Regions from separate parts of the Pseudarthrobacter phenanthrenivorans Sphe3 genome, predicted to be linked through region 3. Evidence: predicted binding sites of a transcription regulator. Region 3 holds the regulator's gene; each other region holds the start of a gene.
What was found. Region 3 encodes LexA, which represses DNA repair genes until DNA is damaged. Its sites were predicted from a motif close to TCGAACANNTGTTCGA; they were not measured.

Region 1 (7,097 bases), 1.3 Mb from region 3:
CTACTTTGGTTTCTCCATGGCTGGCCCCGCCTACGCGTGGTCCTGGCCCATCGTCTTCGTCGGCCAACTGATGGTGGCGCTCTGCTTCGCCGAGCTCGCCGGCCGCTATCCGGTGGCCGGGTCCGTCTACAACTGGGCCAAACAGCTCTCGTCGAGTACGTTCGCCTGGCTGGCCGGGTGGCTGCTGCTCATTTCCTCCATGGTGGCGCTCGGAGCGGTCGCCCTGGCGCTGCAGCTAACCCTGCCCCAGATATGGTCTGGTTTCCAGATCATCGGTGACGGCACCGGCACCTACGACTTCGCCCTCAACGGCGTCCTGCTGGCGAGCATCATGATCACCATCTCCACCCTCATCAATGCCTTCGGCGTGAAGCTGATGACCAAAATCAACAGCATCGGCGTCTTCGTTGAGCTGGCCGCCGCCGTACTCCTCATCCTGGCATTGGGATGGCACGTGGTGCGGGGGCCGGAAGTCCTGTTCAGCACCGCGGGCTACGGCGAAGGGCACGACCTTGGCTTCTTCGGGGTCTTCCTTATCGGCGCGATGGCATCCGGGTACGTGATGTACGGCTTCGACACGGCCAGTTCCCTGGGCGAGGAGACGAAGGACCCCAAGAAGACCGCTCCAAAGGCGATCCTGCGGGCGATCACGGCTTCCTTCATCCTCGGCGGTCTGATCCTCCTCGGTGGACTCTTGGCCGCTCCCGACCTGAACGATCCCAAGCTGGGCAGCGCAGACGGCGGTCTGCAGTACATCGTGCTCTCCGTGCTGGGAGGGCCCTTCGGCAAGGCATTCCTGGCCTGCATCGTCGTTGCAGTGTTCGTCTGCACCCTCGCAGTCCACGCAGCCGCCATCCGCATGATGTTCGCCATGGCCCGTGACAACAACCTGCCTTTCAGCCGGCAGCTCAGCAAAGTCCACCCCGAGCGCAAGACGCCCACCGTGGCGGCCATCGTTATTGGGGTCATCGCCATCATTCCGCTGGTCGTCAATGTCTCTCAGCCAGCGATCTTCACCATCCTGTCAAGCATCAGCATCGTCCTGATCTACCTGTCCTACCTGCTGGTCACCGTGCCCCTGCTGCGGCGGCGCTTCCTGAAGAAATGGCCGCTGTCCGACGAAACCCACGGCAAGGCCGGGTTCAGCCTGGGAAAGTGGGGCCTGCCCGTGAATATCCTCGCTGTCCTGTGGGGCGGTGCCATGACGCTGAACCTGATCTGGCCGCGGCCCGAGATCTACAACTCGGTGCCGCCGTTTGAGTGGTACCTGCAGTGGGGCGGCGTCATCTTTGTTACTGCGGTCACCGTTATCGGCGTCCTGATGTACAGGCTGAAGCTCCGGCACCACACCGGTGTCCTCGCCGGGCACGCCGCCGGGTCCCCGGAAGCTCCAGCTGCTCCCTCGGCCCCGGCACATGCTGCGGCCCTTATCCAACCGGTGCCTGCAGCTGCCGCAACTGCAGCTGTAGCCGTACCCGCAGCCGACCAGGAGGTCATGGACGGGGCCCGGTAGGTCAACTTTCGTAGCACGGACGGGCATCCCTCCGCCACGCCCCGCGGCGGAGGGGTGCTCGCCGTCGTCGTACAGGGCTGTATGTCATGCAGCCTTGACCAGGGGAAGCTCGTCCCAGTGGGTGGTGTACCGGGGCGAACGCATGGTGCGTTTCATGCTCCAGTCCAGGCCGGTCTTGATGCCGGCGTGGCCCAACCCGATGGAGCCCCGCCCGAAGCGGCGGCTGACGTCCTCCAGGAGTGTGCCGATATGGCGTTCCTCGTGCGGGTTCTCAAACGGCTCCAGCGGGGATTGGTTGCCCGTGGGCCTCAGGTCCGTGAGCATCAGCCCCACCTTCACGTATTTCACGCCTTCCCGAATGCTGGGCAACAGGGCATGCGCCGCGCGCGTGAGCAGCAGGGGATCGGCCGTCGGCATGGGCAGGGCGACGCATACAGAGGGATAGGCCTGTTCCTCGCCCCTGAAGGGAGACGTGCCCGCGAAGGCCGTCAGGACTTTGGCCTGCAGCCCGTGCTTCGCCAGACGGGCGCCCGCGTGCTGGCCGTAGACGCTCAAGACCTGACGCAGCCCGCCAGCAGTGGTGACGGGAGTGGAAAAGGAGCGGGAAAAGATGAGCTGGTCCCTGCCGATCCGTTCCTCCTCCATGGGGATACAGGGGGTCCCGTTGAGTTCAAGGACGGTGCGCATCATCACCACGGAGAACTTGTCCCGAACGGCCACGGGGTCTGTGCGGGTGAGGTCCAGGATGGTGTGGATGCCGATGGCGTTCAGGCGCCGGGTGAGCCGTCCGGCAACGCCCCAGATTTCCTCGACGGACAGGCGCCCGAGCAGGCGCTCCCGCATTGCTGCCGGCACGCTGTCCCAGTGGCATACCCCCGCAAACGCGGGATTGTTTTTGGCCCACTTGTTGCAGAGTTTGGCCAGGGTTTTCGTGGGCGCAATACCCACGCACACGGGCACGCCCACATGGCGGCGGACGGCCTCCTTCATGGTCTTGCCCAGCGCCAGCAGCTCCTCCGGGCTGCCCTTCACGCCAAGGAATGCTTCATCGATGCTGTAGACCTCCAGCCATGCCGAGTACCTTCCGAGCAGCTCCATGACCCGGGCGCTGATGTCCCCGTACAGCTCATAGTTGCTGGATTTCGCCACCAGCCCCCATTCCTTGGCACGCGGTGCGAGTTTGAACCATGGCTCGCCGGTGGCAATGCCCAGGGCTTTTGCCTCGGGGGAGCGGGTCACGGCGCAGCCGTCATTGTTGGACAGCACCACCAGGGGCCTGCCTTCCAGCGAGGGATCGAAGGCACGCTCCGCGGAGGCGTAAAAGCAGTTCACGTCCACGTGGGCGATCTGCGGCATCTGCCGCATCGGCGCGGGTCTAGACATGGTGCAGGCACCTTGTGGCCACGCCCCAGATGGTCAGCTCGGACAGCGCAGGCACCCTGATGTCCGGATATTTCGGATTCTCCGCCTGCAGCACCACGCCCGCGGCGGTCAGGCGGAGGCGCTTCACGGTCAGTTCGCCATCCAGCACGGCGATGACCACCGAGCCATCCTTCGGCTCCAGCGCCCTGTTGACGATCAGTTCATCGCCGTCGCTGATCCCGGCCCCTTCCATGGAGTCTCCCGTCACCCGGACCACGAAAGTGCTGGTGATGTCCTTGATCAGGTGGGCATTCAGGTCGATCCGGCCATCAAAGTAATCCTGCGCCGGCGAAGGAAACCCCGCAGCGACGGGCACCGGCGCGATCAGCACCGAGAACAACGAAGCGCCCGCATCTATCACACGGGGACCCACAATAACGCCCACAACACACCTTTATTCGAATATATGTTCGATACGGTTCAGTGTAGTCCTTGCCTCGGACAACCGATACTGTCCCGTCTTAGCCAGGGGTGCTCCAGGGAAAGCACGACGGCGGCCCGGCGCCGGGGAAGCAGGGAATAAAGGCAGGGGAAGCGTCCTTCTTGTAGCGAACGCCAGAGAAGAAGATCCTGATGTGGTCGCAGCCGCTTGACTGATCTCAAACCGAAGAGGGGCATCATGACCAGCGGGACTCACCACAACAACGCCAGCCTGGAAGGCGCACAGCAGCGTGCCATGGAAATCCGGGCGCTGTACGAAATCCTCGAGCAACGGCTGAACGGCCAAGTGTGGACCTTGCACGAACTGATGCTCGGGTTCACCAATGACGTCGGCATGGTGGGGCGCCTCATCCTCGCAAACGATGGAACGTGGGACATCGACGGGGACGTGACGGCCCAGCTCAAGCACAAGCTGGGGGAGTCGCTGTGGTGGATCATGGTTCTGGCCGAACGGCTGGACATCGATATTACGGAGGCATTCACCGGGACCATGGACAACATTGAACGGGGGTTGGCGGCGGCCGTCGGCCGCCAGGGCGGGTAGCCTCCCCGGCTCGTGGTCCAGGCCCGACTGCAGTCCTTAACACAGCAGGAGCGGTGCTGCCCCCGGTGGGGCGGCACCGCTCCTGCTGTGGTTCAGTATGCTTCCCGTACCTAGCTGATCGCGGGCACGGATTCGCGCACGGCCGGCGCCGTGAACCGCGCCCCGGTGTCGGGGAAGGATGGAACCTCGATCCGTGCGTGGGTGTGCACCTCCTGGACCGTCCGCCGGGTGTGCTCCGCGATTTCCTCCATGGTGGCCACCCACATGCCGTCCATTCCCTTGACCCGCTCCATCAGCCGTTCCAGGGCCACCGCCTTGGAGGGCCGGCCGGAGATGAAGGGGTGGTTGGTCAGGACGAAGCAGCTGCCCTGCGCGTGGTGCGCCTCCGCCTCGAGTGTCCACATCTCCAGGACCTTGGCCGGGCTTTCAATGACGCCGCTGCCGGTCACGCCGGGGTAGAAGGCGTACTGCTCCCAGTCGTCAAGGGCCCAGTCGACCGGGATTTCCACTAGGTCCCTGCTGTCGCCCGGGGCGACGCTGAAGCGGTAGGGGGCATCGCCGTCGAGCAGGCTTGAATCGTAGAGGAAGCCGCGGTCCGCCAGGAGGCCGGCGGAGTGCCAGTTCAGCTCCCACCACGGTGCCCTGTAGCCCACCGGCTCAACCCCGGCTGCCTTGGCCAGCGCCTCCAGTCCGCGGTCGATGTAGCGGGCCTCCGTGTCGGCGTCGATGCCCTGCATGGGCTCGTGCAGGTAGCCGTGGTGGGCCACCTCGTGCCCGGCGTCCACGATCTGGCGTACGGTGTCCGGGTAGCACTCGGCGGTGAAGCCGGGGACGAAGAACGTGGCGCGGATGTCCTGCCGCTGGAGGATCTGCAGCAGCCGTGGAACTGCCACCTTGGGCCCGTAGGACTGGTGGGTCATCAGCGACATCCGGCGGGTGCTCTTGGGGTCGTGGGCGATGGTGCAGGATTCGGCATCGACGTCGAACGTGAAGGATGCTGCGGCGCGCTTGCCCTCGGGCCAGGCGATCGGGTGGGCGGCGTCGGAAAATGCTTCAAGGGTCATGGTGGTCCTAGCGTTGCGGGGAGTTCGGCGAGCGGGAGTGTCGGGAGGCGCGGTTCAGAGTGCGGCCGGCGTGCCTGGTGCCGAGGCTCCGGTGAGTTCGGTGGCGTGTTGCCCGTGGACCGTGGCGGCCGGCGCAGGTTCAAGGAACTTGCGGTGCATCCTCGGGCCGAGGATGGCGTAGCTGGTGGCGCTGGCAAGGCCGCCGGCGAGCCAGGACAGGTCCCAGCCGCCCAGGGCCACGGCGACGGGGCCCTGCATGGCGGGGACGAGCCCGTACATGAACAGCCACGTGGCGAAGATGCCCACCAGGAGGGAGGTGACTCCTGCCCAGTTGACGCCGGGCAGCCGCCTGGTGCCGACGCCGTCGAACAGCCGCTCCGGGTTGCCGGGCCAGCGCTTGTCGATCCAGAAGTAGTGCACCAGCATCACGCCGCCCCAGGCGGCCACCCAGGCAACGAGGCCGATGAGCCAGGCGTCCAGGACTGCAGCGAAGTCCTCCTGGAAGATGAAGAAGACGACGGCGATGAGCGAGAATGCGCCGACGAACAGGTTGAGCTTGCGGCGGCTGATGGTGATGTCCAGCGCCTGGGTGGCAACGGAGAAGGTGTAGATGTTCAGGATGTTGGTGGCGATGGGGCCGTGCAGCACCATCAGCAGGACCGGGAGGGCCAGGACGCCGAAGTTCTGGACGATGAGCTTTCCGGGATCGATCTCGCCGCTGTTGGTGGCGAGGCTTGCGCCCAGGACGCCAAGCCAGACCACGGGGATGAACTGGCCCAGCACGGAGGCCAGGTAGACCTTCTTCTTGGGCACTTCGGTGCTGACGAAGCGGGAGTAGTCGGCGGCGTAGGTGAACCAGGTGATGCCCCAGCCGATGCCGATGGCGGTCATGACCGCGCTCATGGCGGCGATGCGTTCGGAGCCTTCCAGAATGTTGCCTGCAGGGCCGGCGTAGGTCCAGTCGATTTCCATCCCGAACCAGGCCACGGCGGACATGACCGCCAGGATGATGATGGTGGGCGGGACGGTCCATTTTTCGAACGCGGCGATGGCTTTGTAGCCGAACCAGGCGATGGCTACCTGTGCGGCCATGATTCCGGTGGCCACGGCGATCTTCCAGCCGTAGTTTGTAGCTGCAGGGTCCACCCAGCCGAGGGTCCCGAACAGTGCCATGACCAGGTCCAGGATGATCCAGGTGTTGACCGCGCACCAGCCGATCACCAGGAGCGCCTGGATGGCCGCCGGCAGGTAGTTGCCCCGCCGGCCGAACGCGGCCCGGGCCAGGACCATGCCGGTGGCCCCGGTTTTCTGGCCCAGCAGGACGAAGCAGCCGAAGAGCAGCATGCCGATCAGGTTGCCCAGGACCAGCACGGTGACAGTGTCCGCGAAACCCAACCCCAGATGGATTCCGAGGGCACCCAGTACCCAGTTGATCGGTGCAAGGTTGGCGCCGGCCCAGATCCAGAACTGGCCGGAAACTTTGTGCGTGCGCTGGGACTCGGGAATGGGCTGGAGCCAGGCTTCGACGTCTTGGGCCGGCGCCATTGCCGGCCCAGTCTGCGTCGTGGAGAGGTTGTCTTGCATGGGGAAAGCCTCCATAAGTGAAAGGGATAGATCCAGATTATGTGGCTCATGCCACAACCACCACATACAATGTGTCGTGAAGATTTACCTTTTATGCGACGGAGTGTCATGCCGATAAGCCTGCAAGATGTTTTGAAACATTCCACCCTCACACCTGCTGATCCCGTGGTCCGCGCAGCGGCGGCGATTGCGGCGCAAACGCAGCTGCGCTGGATCCACTCCAGTGAGGTTTTGGACATTGCCCCGTTACTTGGCGGTGGTGAGCTGCTGCTTACCGGCGGTCAGGCCTTGGCCTCAGCATCGGACAAGCGGCGCATCGGCTACATCTGGGAGCTGGCGGAACGCGGAGTGGCTGCGCTTGCCATCGAGACAGGAGCGGCCCTGCCTTCCATTCCGTCCTCCATGGTGGGAGCAGCCGAAGCCGCGGGGCTTCCCTTGATTGAGCTGCGGAAAGTGGTGCCCTTCGTGGGCGTCATGGAAGCCATCAATTCGCTGCTGGTAAGCGAGTCGGCTGCGCACCTGCAGCAGG
Region 2 (7,097 bases), 660 kb from region 3:
CGCCGCCTCTTCAAGGACCCTGTCCACATCCTCCGTGCCCGGAACGTTGTGGCTGAGCGTGATGCAGGGGACAGGGCCGGGCGGACCTACGCCGGCGTCGGCCTGCATCTGGCGCACGTCCCACAGCGAGAGCACCAGCCCGTGGTTCACCTGGATGAACACCACATCCCCGGGAACCTCGCGGTGGACCGGCCAGCCAAGGCCGTCAACGTAGAACGCGCGTGACGCAGCCACGCTGCGGACGCCTAATGAAATGAAGTCGACTCTGGGCTGCATGGTTCGATACTGTCAGACGATGGCGACAATTCAAGGGAACGATCGGGATGCATTGGCCGACAAGGAACAGCTCGCTGCCGTCCGGGTCGCCGTGGACGAGGTGGATGACCAGATTGTTACCCTCATCGCCCGCCGTGAGCGGCTGATCCGGATCGCGGGAACGCTCAAGGGCGATGACGCGGAAGTCCGGGCCCCGGGGCGCGTGGAGCGGATCATCGAACACGTCCGCTCGGCCGCCGAAAAGAAGGACATCGATCCGGACATCGTGGAGTCCACCTACCGGGCGATGATTTCAGGGTTCATCGAACTCGAGTTGCGGGTCCACAAAGAAAACAGCTGAACGGCTGCCTTCAGGAGGCCTCGAACGCTTCCTCCACCGGCACGCCTGACTGGAACTCCCGGCCGTCCGCCTCGCTGAAGGCGGACATCACGTGTCCCTGGCCGAGGCCATTAATGGCCGTGCGGGGAAAATGCCCGGTGATCCTGTTTTCGGAGTGGGTGACCCCGGCAAGGTCATAGTTTTCTTCCAGGCCCTGTTCCCGGTTGAACGAGTAGAAGGCGATGGCCTCCCCGTTCATGAATTCAATGCAAAGCCGCCGCTGCGTCGAATAATCCGGGGTGGCCCCCACCAGTCCCACCACGTAGGCGCCCGATCCCGGAATGGTCCCGTCGATATCGAACGTTGCCACCAGGGTGGAGTCCTGGGCCTGGATTTTTGCCTGCTTGAGGAGTGCGTCATCGGTACTCATGGCACCATCCTGCTCCCTGGCGTTCTGTCCGTCCACCCCGGCAGCTGACAGAAAAGGGGCCGGAGGTGCTTCCGCAGCACCTCCGGCCCCCCTGCATCTTCATCTGCACTCAGGCTGTGGTGGTGTTCAGGCGCAGGTGACGTCCACAAAATAGGTGTGGTCACCCTCGGCGTGGTCCGCCACTGTCACGCTGACGTTGGCCCAGCCACGGTTGCCGTTCACTGCCTTTCCGGCAGGCGGCTGGACGGAAACAATCGTGCAGCCGGGCTGGCTGTTGACCCGGATGCCGTGGGTTCCCGGCTCCACCGCTTCAAAATGGGCCTCGTGGAAGGCAAGGACGGCGGGGTTCCATTCAGAGTATTTGGTGTTGCTGGCGCCGTTGGTATCGGTCCAGTGTGCCGCGTACCCGTCCATGGCTACACCGTTCTTCCAGAACCGGACATCGATTTCGACGATCAGGGGATGCCTGACCTTGAAGTTGTCAGTCTTGCTGTACCTGGGGACGAAGCAGTGCCTGGCACTTGGCGCACTGCAGTCCAGCAGGTTGGTGGGGGAGACCCACACCTTGTAGACGCCGCCGTTGTTAGGGGTGTCGTTGTAAGGGAAGAGCTGGACGGTAAGGCCGCCGTCCTCCGTGCTGGTCCCGGTGACGTGGGCGCAGGCGCCGGATACGGTGTTGCTCGTTATGACTCCGCTGGCATCGACCGTGAACTGCCGGCAGGCGACCGGGTCCGTGGACAGGAGGGTCTCTCCGGAGGGGTCGGTCACCTGGAACGAGTAGGTCCCGGCGGGAAGTCCGGCGGCGTCTTTCGGGGCGTTAATGCCTGGGCCGCCATTGAGGTAGACGTCCTCCTTTGAGTCGTAGATGTTGAGGTTGACGGGGTTGCCGCTTGCATCGGTAGTGAAGATGGCCCCGGAGAGCTGGGTGGAGGGTGGAGCAGCGGTGGCAGGGCTGCCCAGCATCGCCATGGAAGCGAGAACGATGCTGCCGGGAATGACTAGCTTTCTGAACATTGTTTTTGCCTCGGATCTGTGGGTCCCATTGACTCTGACGCGCATTCAGCGCGGATCTCAAGGCAGAGGCGCGCTGCGAAAAACCCCTGGCGGGGTTTATCGTCGGCTGCACCTCAGATGGGGGAATAGTACGCCCGGCGGGATTGATGCGCAATGGTGCATGATGCCGCTGCCCGAAGCCTTCCGCGGCAGCAGTGCCCCTGTCTATGCGTCCACTTCAGCAAGGCGTAGACTGGTGCTATTCGAACACATCTTCGAATACTAACCCGGTCCACAGCCAAGCCATGGAGGCGCAATTGGGCATGTTCAGTGAATCCGTGGATGTGGCCTGTGGTTCCGACGGCAAGCCGATCAGCGTCCAGTGGGCTGGGCGTTCCTACTCAGTGTGCGCAGAACCGACTCGCTGGTATGAGCGCCGCAACTGGTGGGCGGAAGAAAGCCGTGCACCCTTAGGGAGCGGACCAGGACTTGTGGATCACGAAATCTGGCGTGTCCAGGTACTGCCGTCCACTGCCGGTGTACCCGGCGCCCACGATGAAACCCTCACCCTGGACCTCACCCGCCATCTCAGCAGCGGCCGCTGGCGGCTCCTGCGGATCCACGATGCACTCCGGCCAAGAACAGCATGAGTTTTACCCATCTTCACGTTTCAACAGCTTTCAGTGCCCACTACGGCGTCTCCTGGCCTGAAGAACTGGCCCAGGCGGCAGCGGCTGACGGCGCAACAGCTCTCGCCTGCACCGACAGGGACGGCCTGTACGGGACCATCAAACATCTCAAGGCTTGCATGGCCGCGGGCATCGATCCCATCGTGGGGGTGGACCTTACGGTATTTGACGACGACGGCGACCACCGCACCCAGGTGGCGGGCAGGGTGGTGGTGCTCGCGCGGGGCAACAACAACGGTGCTGGCTACCGGGCACTTTGCCGGTTGATTTCCGATGCCCATGCCAGGACGTCAGGAAAATCCGGAGGTGCTGTACCGGTGGCTGTCACCCGGGCTGAACTTGCTTCACGGACCCTTGACCCCCAGACATTGAAGCCTGTGTTGGCTGTCCTGGTCGGGCCGCATTCCGACGTCGGACGAGCCATGGGCGGGCGGCGGTACCTTCGTCCGCGCACCCTCTTCAAGCAATGGCTGGACGCCATGCCCGCCGGAACGCTGGTAGCGGAAATTGTTTCGCAGCTCAGCATGCCGGGAACGCCGCTGAGCACAGCCCATGCTGTCCGCATGCTCAAGCTGGCGGAAGAGCACCAGGTTCCGGCTGTCCTGACCAACGCCGTCAGGTACTGTGCTGCCGACGGTGCCCCCACAGCCGATGTGCTCGACTCTGCACGTACCTTGAAATCCCTCCCCGAACTGGCCGAAGAACCCCTGCTCCAGCCAACCGGGCAGGGGTGGCTGAAATCCTCTGCCGAAATGCTCCAGCTGGGGAAGGAAATCATTTCTGCGGCAGGTTACGGAGCAGCCGACCTCAAACAACTGATGGCACAGACTGAGGCGCTCGCCGATCTCTGCCGGATTGATCCCGCCTCTGATATGGGGTGGAAGCAGCCGGTGGTGCCTGAGGCTTCCGTTATTGGGATCAGCCAGGACCCGCACCTTGAACTGGTCCAGCGGTGCCAGGCGGGAATCGGCAGGCGGTTTCCGGGAATCAGCGGTGCTGACGGGGAGAAGATGCTTGCCCGGCTGGAGCACGAACTTGGCATCATCCGGAACCTCGGTTTCTCCTCCTACTTCCTGACGGTCGCGGAGGTATCCCGGATGATCCAGGACATGGGGGTGCGGGCAGCTGCCAGGGGGTCGGGAGCCTCAAGCCTGGTCAACTACCTGATCGATGTCAGCCAGGTGAACCCCCTGCAGCACGACCTGATCTTTGAACGCTTCCTGTCGCAGGACCGCGCCACCCTGCCCGACATTGATATCGATGTTGAAAGCGCCGAGCGGCACAACGTCTACCACCGCATCTTCGAACGCTTCGGTGCTGAACGGGTCACGCTGATGAGCATGCAAAACGGTTACCGTGCCAGGGGAGCCGTCCGGGACGCCGGACTGGCACTGGGCATGGACGACGGCGAGGTGGGAGAGATTGCCAAGCAGCTCTGGCGGTTCTCGGCCAGGAAATTCCGCGAAGCGCTCCAGGAAAAACCCGAACTCAGGGAGTTCGCCGGCCGGGTGGAACAACGGGACATGCACGGGAACCAGCAGCTCGACCTGCTGGTTGACCTGACGGAACGCCTGGACAGGCTGCCCCGCCACATCTCCATGCATCCCTGCGGCGTGATCCTGGGCGATGCCACGCTCCTGGACCGCACTCCAGTCCAGCCCAGCGGCCTGGGACTGCCCATGAGCCAGTTCGACAAGCACGACATGGATCCCATGGGCATGCTCAAGCTCGACGTCCTGGGCGTCAGGATGCAAAGTGCCATGGCCTTTGCCGTCCGGGAAATCATCCGCATCCATCCCTCAAAACAGGAAGTGGTGGCTGCCGGGGGACATTCGTCCGGAATGGACGGTACCGGCCCGGAGTACATTGCCGAAAACGGCCGCATCGACCTCAATGCTGTTCCCCTGGATGATGAGCCCACTTTTGAGCTCATCCGCAGCACCCATACCCTGGGCTGCTTCCAGATTGAGTCCCCGGGTCAGCGTGAGCTCATTGGCAAAATGGCGCCACGGGAATTCAACGATCTGATCATCGACATCTCCCTCTTCCGCCCAGGGCCAATGAAGTCAGACATGGTCCGGCCCTTCCTGGAACACCGGCACGGGTTTGCTCCCGAGGTCTACCCGCACCCGCTCCTGAAGCCGGTACTTCAGGAAACCCACGGGGTCACCGTATTCCACGAACAAATCCTGCGGACATTCGACGTGATGACCGGGTGCGGACTTGCCAAAGCCGATGAATTCCGCCGGGCCCTCAGCAGCGAAGCGGGGGTGTCCCAGGTGGAGGAGTATTTCCGGATGCATGCCAAGGAAAAAGGCTTCCAGCCCGATGTGGTGGATAAGGTCTGGGAAACCCTGAAGTCCTTTGCCAGCTTCGGTTTCTGCAAAGCCCATGGTGCCGCCTTTGCCGTCCCCACTTACCAGTCAGCCTGGCTGAAAACGCACCATCCCGAAGCTTTCCTTGCCGGATTGTGGGAACACGATCCGGGCATGTATCCCAAAAGACTGCTGGTTGCGGAGGCCAGGCGCCTTGGCATCCCGATCCTTCCGCTGGACATCAACCGCAGCAAGGCAGAATACCGGGTGGAAAAAATCACCAGTGGCCCGGATGCGGGGAAGCTGGGAATCAGGCTCAGCCTCAATGGGATCTACGGACTGTCCGCAGCCGAACTGAAGCGGATCGTGGCCGGCCAGCCCTACGATTCCCTTGCTGACCTGAGGAACCGTTCAAGGGTCAGCAAGCCCAGCATTAAGCGGCTGGCCCAGCTGGGCGCCTTTGATTCGCTGCACCGGGAGGCAGGGGGCACTGCCAACCGGGCAGACCTGGTCCAGCACCTGCAAAAGCTCCAGGGGTCCAACAGCGGGCGGAAGGGCGTGGAAGTGCTCGAGGGGCAGCTTTCCCTGCCGCTGGGCGATGTTGAACTGCGCAACGTCAAACCGGGGCTTCCAGCTCTATCCTTGGTGGACAATGTGCGCGCCGAGCTTGACCTGATGGCCGTGGATGTCAGCAGCCACCTGATGGACAGCCACCGGCCCATGCTGAACAGGCTGGGTGTGGTCACCGCGGACAAGCTCCTGGGCCTTCGCAATGGGACGGAAGTACTGGTGGCCGGGGTGCGCGTGGCAACACAAACACCACCCATGCGGGGCGGCAGGCGCGTCGTTTTCATCAGCATCGACGACGGCACAGGCTGTATCGATTCGGTCTTCTTCCATGAGGCACAGGAAAATGCCGGAATGCTCCTGTTCGGTACCCGCCTTCTGCTGATCCGCGGAACCACCAGACGGACCGGGCCGCGGGGCATCAGCCTGAGCGCGAGCATGGCCTGGGACCTGAGCCGCACCGAAACCCTGCCGTTCCAGGATTCCCAGGGGCAGGAACCTGACGCCCCGCACCCCCTGGATGGAATCAGCAGGAGCCTTGCCATCACGGGATTCAGCGGCTGATCCCTCCGTGCGCCGCGTTGGTCGGGCCTCAATCGAACCGATAGCATTGACGATGGCTGGCTGTGGTCCCCGTATGCCACAAGCTATGAAGCCTAAACTTTGAATAGGAGACACCCGTGTCAGATGCCCAGCAGATCACCCTTCTCGTCGATGGCGAAGAGACCAAGGTGACTACCGGGACAACCGGTGCGGAACTCTTCTTTGAGCGCCGCGACGTTGTTGTGGCCCGCGTTAATGGCGAGCTGAAGGACCTGGACCAGGAACTTCCGGAGGGCGCCGACGTCGAAGGCGTCACCATCGATTCCCCTGACGGGCTGAACGTGCTCCGCCACTCCACCGCCCACGTCATGGCCCAGGCCGTCCAGCAGTTGCGCCCCGACGCCAAACTCGGAATCGGCCCCTACATCACCGACGGCTTCTACTTCGACTTCGACGTCGCCGAGCCCTTCACCCCGGAGGACCTCAAGACCCTCGAGAAGATGATGCTCAAGATCGTCAACCAGAACCAGAAGTTTGTCCGCCGCGTGGTCTCCGAGGAGGAAGCCCGCGAGGCCATGAAGAACGAGCCCTACAAGCTCGAACTGCTGGGCAAGAAGAACGAGGCCGCCGAGGCAGGCGAGGGCGTCAACGTCGAGGTCGGTGCCGGCGACATCACCATCTACGACAACGTCGAGCGCAAGGAAGGGACCACCGTCTGGTGCGACCTCTGCCGCGGCCCACACCTGCCCAACACCAAACTGATCTCGAACGCCTTCGCACTCACCCGCTCCTCCTCCGCCTACTGGCTGGGAAACCAGAAGAACCAGCAGCTCCAGCGGATCTATGGCACAGCCTGGCCCACCAAGGATGCCCTCAAGGCCTACCAGGAGCGCATCGCCGAAGCCGAACGCCGCGACCACCGCAAGCTCGGCTCGGAGCTTGACCTGTTCTCCTTCCCGGACGAA
Region 3 (7,097 bases):
GTTGGGGCGGTGGTCATGTCAATCCTCAGGGTCGGGGGCAGGGTGGGCAGCGGCGGTCAGGAAGCCGGCAGCGTCAGCAGGTAGGCGGCGAGCAGCGACATCCCCGCCAGGACGTAAAACGATATCTGGGTCCAGAGCGGCTTATGCTGCTGCCGGAAGGACAGGGCGCCGCCGATAAGCAGGCCGGCGAGCCCCATCAGGAGAACCGACCACATCTAGGCGGAGCCGTCCGCGGGAGTCTCTGTGGTGCCCGGCTCCGGGGTGGCCTCCGGCTTGCGCAGGGCCTGCACCCAGTTACGCAGCAGCCGGGCTCCGGCGTCGCCGGACTTCTCCGGGTGGAACTGGGTTGCACACAGCGGCCCGTTCTCCACGGCTGCGATGAACGGTGCGCCGTGTTCTGACCAGGTGACCAGGGGCGGGGCCATCCTTGGCTGGATGACGTCGAAGTTCCATTCCTGCACACCGTACGAGTGCACGAAGTAGAACCGCTCGTTCTCGACCCCTGCGAACAGCGTTGAACCCTCGGGTACCTTGACGGTGTTCCAGCCCATGTGGGGCACCACATCGGCTGGCAGGAGCTCCACCTTTCCGGGCCACTCGCCGATCCCTTCCGCCTCGGTGCCGTGCTCGACACCCGCTTCGAAGAGAACCTGCAGTCCCACGCAGATGCCCAGGACCGGGCGTCCCCCGGCTACGCGCCGGCCGATAAGGCGGATACCGTCCACCGCCTTGAGCTCCCGCATGACGGTTTCGAAGGCACCTACGCCGGGAACCACCAGGCCGTCCGCGTTCAGGACATCCTCGGGCTTGGAGCTCAGGATAACCTCAGCCCCCGCCCGTTCCAGGGCACGGACCGCCGACCGCACATTACCGGAACCGTAGTCCAGCACGGTAACAGTGGGTTTCCCTTCCGGAGAAGGGAGCTTCCGTGAGGCTGAAGGGTCGATGATGGCGCCGTCGCGCAGGACCTGGCCGCTCACAGCGCACCCTTGGTGGAGGGGATTCCCTCAACGCGGGGATCCGGTTCCACGGCGGCGCGCAGGGCCCGGGCGAATGCCTTGAACTGGGCCTCCACGATGTGGTGGGGATCGCGGCCGGCAATCACGTTCATGTGCAGGCAGATCCCGGCGTGCAGCGTGATGGCTTCAAAGACGTGGCGGGTAAGGGACCCCGTGAAGTGCCCGCCGATCAGGTGATACTCCTGGCCCGCGGGTTCGCCGCCGTGCACAAGGTAGGGGCGGCCGGACACGTCGACGACGGCGTGGGCCAGCGCTTCGTCCAGCGGCACTGTGGCTTCACCAAACCGCCTGATACCCGCCTTGTTGCCCAGCGCCGTGCGCAGCACCTCGCCGAAGGTAATCGCGACGTCCTCCACCGTGTGGTGGACGTCAATGTGGATGTCACCGGTGGCCTTGACGGTCATGTCGATCAGGGAGTGCTTGCAAAGCGCAGTGAGCATGTGGTCGTAGAACGGCACTGAAGTGTCGATGTCCGAGACGCCGGTACCGTCGAGGTTGATTTCCACGAGCACGGACGACTCACTGGTGGCACGTTCCATGCGCGCAGTCCGGGCCGCAGCCGCATTCAATCCAGTGGTACTCATGCTTGGGTCCTTTAAGGGTCAAGGGGGTGGTCAGGGCTTCCAGCGCCGCTGCTTCCAGTCTAGGCCGGAAGGGTGGCCCGGCTTGCAAGGATGCTTTCCAGGGACGTCAGGAATGCTGTGGTTTCAGTCTCAGTTCCGGCCGTCACGCGAAGATGGCCGGAGATCCCGACGTCCCGGATCAGCACGCCGGCGTCCAGCAGTTCCTGCCACACCCGGTGCGGGTCCTCCAGGCCGCCGAAGAAGACGTAGTTCGAATCCGATGCAGCGGGCTTGAGGCCCATCCGCGTGAGCTCGGACACGATGCGGTCCCGCTGCTTCTTGATGTCCTCGACATCCGCCATGAGCGCCTCACGATGCCGGAGGGCGGCGAGGGCGGTGGCCTGTGTGATGGCGGAGAGATGGTACGGGAGACGGACCAGGCGGATGGCGTCGGTGACTTCAGGCGCTGCTGCCATGTAACCAAGCCGCGCGCCGGCCAGGGCGAAGGCCTTGCTCATGGTCCGGGATACGATGAGCCGCTCCCGGCCGGGAAGCAGTGTCAGCGCACTGGGCGTTCCGTCGTGGGCGAACTCATGGTAGGCCTCGTCCACAATGACAATGGCTTGGCTGGCTTCGCCAGCCTCATACACGGCTTCCACCACATCGAGCCCGAGCCCTGTTCCAGTGGGGTTGTTCGGGGAGCAAAGGAAGACGATATTGGGCTGCAGCTCCTTGACCTGCCGCGCTGCGGATTCAGCACTCAGTCCGTAGCCCTCAGCCCGCTCGCCCACCACGTATTCGGTATCGGTGCCGCTGGCCAGCAGCGGATACATGGAGTACGTGGGAGGAAAGCCAAGGGCTGTGCGGCCGGGGCCGCCAAATGCCTGCAGTACCTGCTGAAGGACTTCGTTTGATCCGTTCGCGGCCCACAGGTTGGATTCATCCAGCCCGTGCCCCAGGTATTCGGCCAGGGCCTTCCGGAGTTCGGTGAACTCCCGGTCCGGGTAGCGGTTGAGGCCTGCTGCGGCTTCAGTTACGGCTTCGCTGATGGCCGCCCTGACGTCCGCGGGGACACCATGGGTATTCTCGTTCACGTTGAGGAGAATGGGGACGTCCAGCTGCGGCGCCCCGTAGGGGGTCAGGCCACGGAGGTTACTGCGGAGGGGAAGCCGGTTCAGGCGCTCTAGCTGGTCATTCACCTGAACAGTTTAGTGCCAGCGCTTGGCCCCGGAAAATGTGACGGTGCCTTGTTCGCGCTTGGCGTGAAGGCGCCTCGGGGCCGGCCCGCCAAAGGCGTCGCTGACGCCGCGCCGTCCATGACCGTTCTATCCGACGGGAACGAACAACTGCTGGCCAGGATGCACTCCGCCCGCCGGCAGATTGTTCAGCTGCACGATGTCCGCCACCACATCACGGGCGTCGCGCTCCGGGGCGATACTTGCCGCGATGCCCCACAAAGATTCGCCGGGCTGGACAGTGACGGTAACGGTGGGCGTTGCGGCGAGGTCCGCCATGGAATCCGATGCCTTGGCCGGGGAATTGAAGAAGCCGGCCAGTGAGAGAAGCAGGGCTGCCAGCAGGACAAGGGGAATCCCGATCAGCACGACGCGTCCGCGGCGGGTGAGGCGCAGGGGCGGAAGCGGCGCAGGCCGCTCCTCCTGCCGTTCCTGGGACTCAGCGAGAAGCTGCCGCACTGGAAGCAGCTGTGGACGTGAACTCGGTGAAACAGGTGTAGCTGACATGAACTGATCCCTCCTGGACCGTACTGTGCTGCCCGGATGCTCCCCCGCTGCCCCTGAGAGGCTTTTCGACCGGACCTTCGAACGGCCCAGCTTGCGAATAGAACACATATTCGAACTTTGCTTCCTTAGTTTTAGCACCTATCAACGAACAATGTCGAGACTCGCTAGAACAAATGTTTGAAAAAGCCGTGTGGCTGGCCTAGTTTTGAACGAAAGAACAACCACCCGGACAGTCGATCAGCAGGGTCTGACATTCAAGGGCGGGATCGTCCGGGGCCTGGCCGCGGAAAGGCCCGGTGGACACCGAAAGGCATTGGCGAATATGGCAGCAGCAGCCGCCGGGGGCAGGGGAACCGTGCAACCGAAGAGGACCGCCAAGGGCCTGACGCCACGGCAAAAGAAGATCCTTGAAACCATCCAGCGCTCGGTCAATGAGAACGGGTACCCACCGTCCATGCGTGAAATCGGCGACACCGTCGGGCTGGCAAGCCTGTCCAGTGTTACCCATCAGCTCTCACAGCTGGAGAAACTCGGCTACCTCCGCCGGGACCCGAAGCGCCCCCGGGCCATGGAGGTCCTGATGCCCCTGACGCTGGACAGCGGGGCGGCAAAAACCCAGGGCCGGCCGGCTGATGCCGCGGCGCCCGGCGGCGCGACGGTCACGGAACTGCCCACGGCCCTGGACACCGCAATGGTTCCCCTGGTGGGCCGCATCGCCGCCGGCGGTCCCATCCTGGCCGACCAGCTGGTGGAAGACGTCATGCCCCTGCCCCGGCAGCTGGTGGGCCAAGGCGAACTCTTCATGCTCAGGGTTGCAGGAGACTCCATGGTGGACGCAGCCATCTGCGACGGTGACTGGGTGGTGGTCCGCAGGCAGGCCGACGCCGCCAACGGCGACATCGTGGCAGCCCTGCTTGATGACGAGGCCACCGTCAAGACATTCCGGCAGCGTGACGGCCACACGTGGCTGCTCCCCCAGAACACGCAGTACGAGCCCATCCTCGGCGACCACGCCACCATCATGGGCAAGGTGGTTTCAGTTCTCCGCTCGCTCTAGGCACCACTCCCGGAAGCCGCGTACTGCTGGGCGACGCGCTGGCCCGCTCCCGGCAGCCCTAGGCGTGTTCCCGGGCCAGCCTCTCCAAGGCAGCCACGGCGGTCTTCCGGTCTGTGGTGGACCAGAAGGGCGGAAGGGCAGCACGGAGGAACCCGGCGTAGCGCTCGGTGGCAAGCCTGGAATCCAGCACAGCCACCACTCCCCTGTCTCCCGTGGAGCGGATCAGCCGCCCGGCCCCCTGCGCCAGCCGGATGGCCGCGTGCGTGGCCGACACCGACATGAAGCCATTGCCGCCGGCCTGGGCTACAGCCCTTGAGCGCGCTGTCATCAGGGGATCGTCAGGCCGCGGGAACGGAATCCTGTCGATCACCACGAGCCGGCAGGATCCACCGGGAACGTCCACGCCCTGCCACAAGGACATGGTCCCGAACAGGCAGGTATTGGGTTCGTCCGCAAACTGCTTCACGAGTGCGGTCATGGTGGAATCCCCCTGGCACAGGACAGTCATGTCCAGTTTGGGGCGCAGCGCTTCCGCGGCCTCTTCCGCGGCCCGGCGGGAGGAAAACAGGCAGAGCGCGCCGCCCCCGGAGGCACGGATAAGCGCCTCAAGTTCAGCCAACGCTTCCGGGGACGCACCCCTGCCCGGCTTCGGCAGGTGCCCGGCCACGTAGAGGATGCCCTGCTTGGGATAATCGAAGGGCGACCCAACATCCACGCCGGTCCAGCTGGGGGCACCATCGCCCACAAGGCCAAGCCCGCCGGCCGCAGGTTCAAACGCGGAGCCGATGGCCAGGGTGGCCGAGGTCAGCACCACAGTGTGGCCGGCAAAGAGGCCCTCCCTGAGTTTCCCTGCCACGGACAGCGGCGCGATGTTGATCAGCGCCGGCGCGGTCTCGTCAGGCTGGGAGTATCCTTGCCCCGGGTCGAAGGAACTGGCGCGGGAAAACCAGACGACTTCGCGGTTCTCGCGGGCCGCCAGGAGCCGTTCGCAGAGTTCCAGGATGAGCAGCAGCCGTGAACGCGCAAGCTGCCGCCCGCCGTCGGCCGTGGTGCTGCTGTCCCCCTTGGAATCCGAGAGGGCAGCCCGGCATGCTTCACGCAGCTGGTCCACGCAATCCAGCTGCTCGTCATTCAGGCCATTCGGGAGCAGCCCGTTGGGAACGCCGGCAAGGGCAAGTTCCAGGTTGGCGGCGGCTGCGTTGAGCGCGTCAACCGTAATGGCGGTGTGCTTGCGGGCACCGGCCGCCGCGGCATGGACCATGGCCACGGAAAGCTGGCCGGATACCGCCCCGGTAACCCTGTCCTGCAGCTCATGGGCCTCATCCACCACCACGACGTCGTACTCGGGCAGCACTGCCAGGCCCTCGAAAGCGCTGACGGCCAGCATGGCATGGTTGGTCACCACCACATCTGCCTCGGCAGCATCCTGGCGGGCAAGCTCACTAAAGCATTCCGCAGCCATGGGGCACTTCTGCGCCCCGAGGCATTCCATTGACGTAACCGAGACCTGCCGCCACGCCCGGTCCGTCACTCCGGGCAGGAGCTCGTCCCGGTCACCGGTGGTGGTCTTCTCCGCCCATTCCCGCAGGCGGACCACCTCTTTGCCGAACTGGGAGGCCGGGCCGCCCACGGCAGCAGCGAAATGCGGGACGCTGGTGTCCTCGCCCAGGCTGAACAGCTGGCCTTCGGACGGCTCTTCGGAGGGAAAACCGCCCTCCAGTTTGTGCAGGCACACGTAGTTGGACCGGCCTTTCACCAAGGCGACCTTGACGGGCCGGTCCAGTGCCGGGGTGATGGCTTTGAGGAGCCGGGGCAGGTCCCTGCCCACAATCTGGGTCTGCAGTGCCAGTGTGGCCGTGGACACCAGGGCCGGCTTGTTGCTTTCGAGGGCGTGGGCGATCAACGGAATCAGGTAGGCCAGGGACTTTCCGGTACCCGTGCCGGCCTGGACCAGGAGGTGGTCCCCGGTCTCGATGGCACGAGCCACCTGCCTGGCCATCTCGTGCTGCCCGTCCCGGCTTTGCCCGCCCATCGCCGCAACAGCCCGGTCGAGCAGTTCAAGCACGAACTGCTCGCCGGGCGTGCCCGTGGCCTGGTCAGCCACGAGGTCAGTCATTGCTGGCGAAGGGTTCCAGTTCAGCCGCCAGGCCTTCCCGGACTTTGACTACTGCCCGGGTGCCGGCTTCATCGTGGTCAACGCTGATAATCTCCGCGTCGGATTCGTGGAGCTTGCTGACCAGGTCCCCGCGGTCGTAGGGGATCAGCAGCTCAAGCTTCACCGACGGCCGCGGAATCGCCTCGCTGATGGCCCTGAGCAGTTCCGGGATACCTTCACCCGTCCGTGCGGACACCACAACGTGGCGCGGTTCGCGCTGCTTGAGCCGCTCCACCACAAAGGGGTCGGCGGCGTCTGCCTTGTTCAGGACGATAATTTCGGGGACCTTGCGGGCGTCAACCTCGCTGAAGACCTTGCGGACCGCAGCGATCTGCCCTTCCGGATCGGGGTGGGAGGCGTCCACCACGTGCAGGATCAGGTCCGAGTCCGCCACTTCCTCCAGGGTGGACCGGAAGGCTTCCACCAGCTGCGTGGGCAGGGACCGCACGAAGCCCACGGTATCGGCCAGCGTGTAGCCCAGGCCGTCGGCGGTTTCGGCTTTACGGACGGTCGGGTCCAGGGTGGCGAACAGGGCGTTCTCCACCAGCACCCCGGCGTCCG

Region 1: the regulator LexA is predicted to act here: its motif matches at 3,334-3,349, upstream of ASPHE3_RS01005 (LexA family protein).
Region 2: the regulator LexA is predicted to act here: its motif matches at 2,282-2,297, upstream of ASPHE3_RS21455 (DUF6504 family protein).

Annotation. Positions count from the first base shown of each region.
Region 1 is NC_015145.1:209,581-216,677, forward strand. It holds gene ASPHE3_RS00995 (APC family permease) at 1-1,513, shown strand, start outside; gene ASPHE3_RS01000 (Y-family DNA polymerase) at 1,598-2,896, opposite strand; gene ASPHE3_RS01005 (LexA family protein) at 2,889-3,320, opposite strand; gene ASPHE3_RS01010 (nucleoside triphosphate pyrophosphohydrolase family protein) at 3,555-3,920, shown strand; gene ASPHE3_RS01015 (polysaccharide deacetylase family protein) at 4,031-4,984, opposite strand; gene ASPHE3_RS01020 (purine-cytosine permease family protein) at 5,039-6,568, opposite strand; gene ASPHE3_RS01025 (helix-turn-helix domain-containing protein) at 6,677-7,097, shown strand, end outside.
Region 2 is NC_015145.1:2,201,299-2,208,395, reverse strand. It holds gene ASPHE3_RS10125 (VOC family protein) at 1-276, opposite strand, end outside; gene ASPHE3_RS10120 (chorismate mutase) at 296-616, shown strand; gene ASPHE3_RS10115 (hypothetical protein) at 627-1,025, opposite strand; gene ASPHE3_RS10110 (flagellar hook assembly protein FlgD) at 1,152-2,039, opposite strand; gene ASPHE3_RS21455 (DUF6504 family protein) at 2,336-2,668, shown strand; gene ASPHE3_RS10105 (DNA polymerase III subunit alpha) at 2,665-6,153, shown strand; gene thrS (threonine--tRNA ligase) at 6,270-7,097, shown strand, end outside.
Region 3 is NC_015145.1:1,545,037-1,552,133, reverse strand. It holds gene priA (bifunctional 1-(5-phosphoribosyl)-5-((5-phosphoribosylamino)methylideneamino)imidazole-4-carboxamide isomerase/phosphoribosylanthranilate isomerase PriA) at 1-17, opposite strand, end outside; gene ASPHE3_RS22255 (hypothetical protein) at 57-215, opposite strand; gene hisH (imidazole glycerol phosphate synthase subunit HisH) at 216-980, opposite strand; gene hisB (imidazoleglycerol-phosphate dehydratase HisB) at 977-1,603, opposite strand; gene ASPHE3_RS07170 (histidinol-phosphate transaminase) at 1,663-2,781, opposite strand; gene ASPHE3_RS07165 (LysM peptidoglycan-binding domain-containing protein) at 2,908-3,324, opposite strand; gene lexA (transcriptional repressor LexA) at 3,647-4,381, shown strand; gene ASPHE3_RS07155 (ATP-dependent DNA helicase) at 4,440-6,497, opposite strand; gene hflX (GTPase HflX) at 6,490-7,097, opposite strand, start outside.